Regions from separate parts of the Streptomyces sp. NPDC048496 genome, predicted to be linked through region 1. Evidence: riboswitches for the same ligand, from Rfam matches in the RefSeq annotation. Region 1 holds a riboswitch; each other region holds the start of a gene.
The links. Region 1 has a riboswitch for cyclic di-AMP ahead of ACGFSA_RS17215 (transglycosylase family protein). Riboswitches for the same ligand answer to the same signal wherever they lie in the genome.

Region 1 (2,257 bases):
TCCGCCAAGGCGCCCGCCAAGGCGTCGCACAAGGCGTCGGGCAAGGCGTCGGGCAATGCGTCGGGCAAGGCGTCGCACAAGCCGTCGGCAGAGCCGTCAGCCACATCACCGTCCAAGAAGTCCGATTCGTCCGACTCGCCCCAGAAGTCCGACTCCCCCGGAAATGAGGCGGGCGGCAAGCATCGCGGCGCGCCGGCCTCCGAGGTGAGTCAGGGCGCGGGCAGGGGTGGTGGCCGGGACTCGGGCCGACATGCTTCCCGCGGTAACAGTGAGGGGCGCGACACGCGCGCGGTGGCGGCCGACAGTGATTACACCGTCCGGCCGGGCGACAACCTCTCGGCGATTGCTGACGCACAGAAGGTTCCCGGCGGATGGCCCGCTCTCTACGAGGCGAACAAGGGTGCGGTCGGCGGCGACCCGGACCTCATCCTGCCTGGCCAGAGCCTCGATCTCAGCGTGAAGTCGGAGTGAGAGCAGTCTGATAAACGGCTATAAGTACCCCAAAAACCGGGGTAGTTCAGGGGCCTATGTCCGCTTATGCGTAAGTGAGACATGGGTCTCTTTGCGTCAATTGGCGTGTCGCGCCTGCCGGGTCTGTCCGTATCGCCCCTCACCTGCGAAAACGCTGCGCATTCGGATGCAGGTAAGGACTGATTGTCCGTTATGCCCATCTTTGAATGTCGAGGTTGCATACGTTTACGGTCGGAACCGCTCGCACCGCGGGCCCCGTCGACCGTCACGCCGAATCCTGCCGTCGGTCGAAGGGAACAGACGCGTAAAGCGCCGTAGGCAGGAGCGGGGGACCCAGGTAAGCCGCCGGGCCCGATGGTCGAAAGACCGTCAGGACCGGCTCGGGGTGAAGTCGCGTGCTAGGACATGCGACCGGGCAACTCACTTGGCCCGAACCCGACAGCTCACCTCGTAGGCGTCGGTGAGGAGAAGTTCCATGCTGCTGAACAGCAAGGGCAAGCACCGTCGCCCGTCCAAGGCCGTCCGTGTCGCCACGCTCGCCGGTGTCGCCGGTGCCGCCATCGCCGCTCCCCTGATGGGTGCGACCGGTGCCTCCGCCGCCTCCGTCGCCACGTGGGACGCCGTCGCCCAGTGCGAGTCCGGTGGCAACTGGTCCATCAACACCGGCAACGGCTACTACGGCGGCCTGCAGTTCTCGCAGTCCAGCTGGGCCGCCGCCGGTGGTACGCAGTACGCCCCGCGTGCCGACCTCGCCACCAAGGCTCAGCAGATCGCCACCGCCGAGAAGCTCCTCGCCATGCAGGGCCCGGGTGCCTGGGGCTGTGCCGGCGCGGGTCGCCTCACCAACGACGGTGTCGACCCGGGTGTCGACACCGGCTCCACCGCGCAGCAGAGCGCCCCGGCGCAGCAGTCGAAGCAGGCCGCGCCGAAGCAGGCCGCGCCGAAGCCGGCCGAGCGCACCGAGGCCCCCGCCGCCTCCCGCGCGGACCGCGGCACCGCCCCCAAGAAGACCGTCACCACGCCGACCGGCGAGAAGGTCGCCAAGGGCGACGGCGAGTACAAGGTGAAGTCCGGCGACTCGCTCAGCGAGATCGCCGCGCAGCACAAGGTGAAGGGCGGCTGGCAGCAGCTCTTCAAGCTGAACAAGGACATCGTCGCGGACGCCGACCTGATCTACCCGGGTCAGCAGCTCCACCTGACGAAGTAGGGCGAGCGCTCCGTGGACACGGGCTCCCCGTGGACACGGGCTCTCTCCTCCCCAAGCACCCCGACCCGGCGCGGATTCCCCCGTACGCGCCGGGTCGGGGTTTCTCGTATTCACCGTTCAACTGTTGTCGTTACCGTCCAGTAGAAATCTGGACCTTTGCCCCGCTATGAGTGCCCTCGGGTCCTTTTTCGTCCCAGGAGGCGGGCGGTCGGCGGACCGAGGCGGCCCAGCCGGTTAGGCTCTTGTCGCAAGGCCAAAGCGACCCTGCACAACCAGCGTCATATCCCAGAAGGAGATGCCTCGTGCCGTCCATCGACGTCGTCGTAGCCCGGGAAATCCTCGACTCCCGCGGAAACCCCACGGTCGAGGTCGAGGTTGGCCTCGACGACGGCAGCACGGGCCGTGCTGCTGTGCCGTCCGGCGCCTCCACCGGTGCGTTCGAGGCCATTGAGCTTCGCGACGGTGACCCCAACCGCTACCAGGGCAAGGGCGTCGAGAAGGCCGTCCTCGCCGTGATCGAGCAGATCGGCCCGGAGCTCGTCGGCTACGACGCCACCGAGCAGCGGCTGATCGACCAGG
Region 2 (2,257 bases), on a different contig from region 1:
GACTGACTTTCCCCGAAAACCGCGCGGCGAATTCCTCCAGCACCAGCGCCACTTGACTGAGGACCTGCCAATACCGGTTCGCCTGTTCGGGATCGTATCCCGCGTGCTCCGTGTCCTCGGCGAACGGCCGGTCAGCGTCGGGCAGATCGAATGGCTTGGGCACGTTGATATCCACCTCGATGCCCAGCGCTTCCAGGGCGGCCATGACATTCTTGTGGAAGGACGCCACGGACTGGCCCGAAAGCGGGAACGAGACCGTCACGCCGTCCAGTCTTGTGATGACGAGTCGATGGCCGACGAAGTCGAAGTCCACCGTGAAAATCGGGTTGCCGTCGATCTGCCCCATGGGGCGGGTGGTGATACCGCGGCCAGTGAGGTGAAACGGAACGTTCCACCAGTGATTGCGCCGGACACTGGCCGCGAGGCGGATCTTTCCGACGACCTGCGCGAAGCGGTGGAGCGTCTCTTTGGTGTCACGCCACTCGGCGAGCGGCATGGGCGGGAACAGCTCCATCGCCATCACTTCTCTCGTGATGCCGGACGGTCCCGGCGGGCGGGCAGGGCGTTCTTCCGCACCATCATGGCCACGCCCAAGGTGTACGGCACCTTGTGCGGCCGCCGTGGTGTCGTTCGCGTGAACCTGCACGACCCGGCCGGTGGGCGGCCACTCGCGCGCCGCAGTCGGCGCAGACGGGTGGCGCACGGCTGATCCCGGTCGTCTCCCCGGGGGCGCCCTTCCCGACGAGTCGGAGGCCGGACGTCCGTCCGCTGAAGCCAAAATCTCCTAAATGTCGCAATTTTGGCGATAAAGGGGAGCCGCTCACCGTTCTGGTGAATGCGCAGCCCGCACGAGCCGAGGCCTTACGTGCCGGGCAAATCGCCCTTTTCGGGCAGAGTGGCGAGAGTCACCTTCCGGGCCCGCGGACGCAGCGGCGTGCCGCCCGGTTCCCTTCTGCGCCAAGAAAGTTGGCTTCGCGGACCGGGGTGAATTGCGAAAATTTCCGCGACTCGATCTTGCAAATGAATTGTGATCGAGAAATGGGGGCTTGTTCAGGTCGGAGTTTCTCGCCTACGGTCACCGTCAATCCGGATGGAACGCCGAATCCTGCCGCCGTCCGGTAACCCGACCACTCACGTACGGCAGGAGCGGGGGACCCACGTAAGCCGCCGATCCGGTATCCGGAACGGCTAGGGGTGAAGTCGTATTCCCATACGGCGAGGCAACTCCAGCCTCAACCCGACAGCTCACCTCGTAGGCGACGGAGAGGAATGCGCCATGCCCGCACAGGTTAACCACCGTCGTCGTAAGTCCAGTTCGCTGACTCGCGGATTCATCGCCGTGAGCACGGGCGGAGCCGCTCTCGCGCTTCCGATGATCGGGGCAACCGTTGCCTCGGCAGCGCCGGCGCAGCCTGTCACCGCAGCCGTCTCCAAGGCAGTGGCGCCCGCTGCCGCCCCCGCCAACCCGACTGCCGTGCGGGCAGCTACGCCCTCCGTCTATTCCGTGATAGCCGGCGACACCCTTTACAAGATCGCCCTGAGCCATTCCGTGAGCGGCGGTTGGCAGCAGCTGTACAAGGACAATCGAGCGGTCATCGGAGCCGACCCCGGCGTACTTCACGCGGGCCAGAAGCTCACCATCGGCGCCACCGCGCCCGCGACAGTCGCGTCCACGACGGCCGCGAGCACCGCCGCTGCCGTCACCGCGAAGCCCGCGACGTACACGAACGACCTCGACGGCTGGATCAAGGAGTCGCTGGCCGTCATGGCCCAGCACAGCATCCCCGGCAGCTACGACGGCATCCACCGCAACATCATGCGCGAGTCCGCGGGCAACCCCCGGGCCATCAACAACTGGGACTCGAACGCCGCCAAGGGCACACCGTCCAAGGGTCTCCTGCAGGTCATCGACCCCACGTTCCGGGCCTACCACGTGCCCGGTACGTCGATGGACCCCTACGACCCGGTCGCCAACATCACGGCCGCGTGCAACTACGCCGCCGCCAAGTACGGCTCGATCGACAACGTGTTCGGGGCCTACTGACGCCCGGTTGCGTTGATTCAGGCATGACGGGTGGCGAAGGTCCGATGGGGCTTCGCCACCCGTTCCCGTCGGTGTCGCGCACAGGGGGCGATTCAGAAGCCGATCCGCATGACGGCCCGCCTGACGCACGGCGTTGATCCGGGGTGCCTCGATCGGGCGCATGTTACCCATCGGTATGTAGTGACTTAACGCGCGAACGGCAGTAGAACCAGT
Region 3 (2,257 bases), on a different contig from region 1:
GAAGCTGTCGCCAATCGCTGCGTACGACCCGATGGCGCCATGCCGGTTGATGACGCCACGTTGATTGTTTCTCGAATCGTCTGCCACAAGCGCATATCCTGCACCGCCGAATGTGACCTACGCGACCGTAATAAGGGGTTGACGGGTGGTGAGATAGACCACCCGGTCAGGTTTTGGCAAAGGGGGAATAAGCGAAGGGGCGGTGCGCCGCTGCGCACCGCCCCTTCACCGGGCCGACCGAATCAGCCGTGGATCAGACGTAGATCCCGTGCGAGGCCAGGTAGGCGATCGGGTCGATGTCCGACCCGTACGCCGGGCCGGTGCGGATCTCGAAGTGCAGGTGCGGGCCGGTGGCGTTGCCGGTGGCACCGGAGAGGCCGACCTGCTGGCCCGCGGTCACGGTCTGGCCCGCCGAGACGGAGAGCGAGGACATGTGGCCGTACTGCGAGTAGTGGCCGTCGGCGTGCTTGATGACGACCTGGTTGCCGTACGCGCCACCCCAGCCGGCGGTGACGACGGTGCCGGAAGTGATCGCCTTCACGCTGGTGCCGGTGGCGACCGGGAAGTCGATACCCGTGTGGCTGCCGCTGGACCAGTTGGAGCCGGAGGCACGGTAGGCGGTGGTGTGGTTGCCCGGGACCGGGTGAACGTAGCCGGAGCTGTTGCTCTGACCGGCCGAGGCGGAGGCCGTGGTGGTCTTGACGGAGTCCGAAGCCTTGGACTGCGACGCGGACTTGTCGGCCGAGGAGGTCGACGGAGCCGGGGCGGACTGCGTGGTGTCCGTCGTCGCGGCGGAGCCGGCCGGCTTGCCGCCGAGCGTCAGCTTCATGCCCGGGAAGATCAGGCTCGGGTCCTCGCCGACGACCGCGCGGTTGTCCTGGTACAGCTTCTGCCAGCCGCCCTCGACCTGCTGCTCGGCGGCGATCTTCGACAGGTAGTCACCGGCGACGACGGAGTACGTCCGGGTCTCAACCTGCTTTTTCACGACCGGCGCGGCCTCGACGGCGGCGTGCGTGGCTGCCGACTGCGCGGTGGGCGCGGCCTGCTCCGCGGCGTGGGCACCGGTGGCGCCGAGCAGCGGAAGGGCGATGACAGCCCCACCGGCTCCGACGGCGGCGACGCCGCGGGCGATCGTGCTGGACTTGGTACGGCGGTGCTTACCCGATGTGGGCATGAAGAATTTCCTCTCCGGCGCCTACGAGGTGAGCTGTCGGGTTCGGGCTGGAGATGCCCGGTCGCAGTTCGCGACTTCACCCCGAGCCGACCGGATCTCTCCGGGCGGCGGCTTACCTGGTTCCCCCGCTCCTGCCACACGTGAGTGGGTGCGAATTCCGGGCGGCGGCAGGATTAGGCGGTCCGTCCGGATTGAGGGTGACCGTAGGCGAGCGAGGACGACGGAAACAAGCCATCGATTACTCGAGGGAATCCGCGCCGGGAAATCGGCGCGGAATCCTGGTCACCCTCCGTGGATTACGGATCTTGGCTTTCCGCGCGACGTCCGGAATACCCATCCGTGGCACCACCACACACCGTCACGAATATGATCCCGCTCACGAGGAGGGCATCATCTCCCGTAGAAATAGGCCATGTTCCGCCAAAAGGCGCAATGCGGACACATTGCGCGCGTCCGCCACGCCGGAGCCTCAGCACCTTCGCGTCCAGGCCCCCCTCAGCCCGGTGTGCAGACCCTGATGCAGCAGCACGGCACCGTGGTGGACCGCCCCGGCGTCCAGGTCGGTGCACGTCGCCGCGGGGCCGAGCCCGCGTAGCCGCAGGGCCGGCGGCCGCTCCCCGTACCGCTGTGCCTCCAGCCACATCAGCACCGCGGCCTTGTTGGCATGCACGTACTGCACGGCGCTGAGTCCACCGCGCGGGGCCCGCAGCCGGTACAGCGCGCCGTGCTGCACCGCGGGACGGATCTCCTTGTAGAGATCCACCCAGCTCCACGCCTCGGCCGGCTCCTCGTCACTCCACTCGGTGCGATCCCCGCCGACCCCGAGCTCCCCGGCCATCGCGCTGACGAAGCGGAAGCGCAGGCTCTCGGCGTCCGGGACGACATGGGCCAGTTGCCAGGCGTGCCAGGCCCGGCTCGCCCCGCCTAACCCTCCGGCGCTCCACAGTCCGGCGAACACCGGTGTGGTGTACGTCTCCCCCGGTGCGAGCCGCAGCAGCCCGGAGTCGTCGCATCCGGCGCCTCCGGTGATCTGCACGAGCCCGTCGGGGAGCTGCTCCACCGCGATGCGCCACGAGCCGGACC

Region 2: linked by a shared signal. The riboswitch ahead of ACGFSA_RS32800 (transglycosylase SLT domain-containing protein) and the one ahead of ACGFSA_RS17215 (transglycosylase family protein) in region 1 are both predicted to bind cyclic di-AMP.
Region 3: linked by a shared signal. The riboswitch ahead of ACGFSA_RS20285 (peptidoglycan DD-metalloendopeptidase family protein) and the one ahead of ACGFSA_RS17215 (transglycosylase family protein) in region 1 are both predicted to bind cyclic di-AMP.

Annotation. Positions count from the first base shown of each region.
Region 1 covers NZ_JBICXB010000016.1:12,325-14,581, reverse strand. The annotation lists gene ACGFSA_RS17220 (transglycosylase family protein) at 1-471, shown strand, start outside; cyclic di-AMP (ydaO/yuaA leader) riboswitch at 772-943, shown strand; gene ACGFSA_RS17215 (transglycosylase family protein) at 947-1,678, shown strand; gene eno (phosphopyruvate hydratase) at 1,981-2,257, shown strand, end outside.
Region 2 covers NZ_JBICXB010000075.1:4,071-6,327, forward strand. The annotation lists gene ACGFSA_RS32795 (DUF5996 family protein) at 1-514, opposite strand, end outside; cyclic di-AMP (ydaO/yuaA leader) riboswitch at 1,087-1,272, shown strand; gene ACGFSA_RS32800 (transglycosylase SLT domain-containing protein) at 1,277-2,044, shown strand.
Region 3 covers NZ_JBICXB010000022.1:5,342-7,598, reverse strand. The annotation lists gene ACGFSA_RS20290 (SGNH/GDSL hydrolase family protein) at 1-87, opposite strand, end outside; gene ACGFSA_RS20285 (peptidoglycan DD-metalloendopeptidase family protein) at 254-1,174, opposite strand; cyclic di-AMP (ydaO/yuaA leader) riboswitch at 1,178-1,335, opposite strand; partial or broken gene ACGFSA_RS20280 (GH36 C-terminal domain-containing protein) at 1,633-2,257, opposite strand, start outside.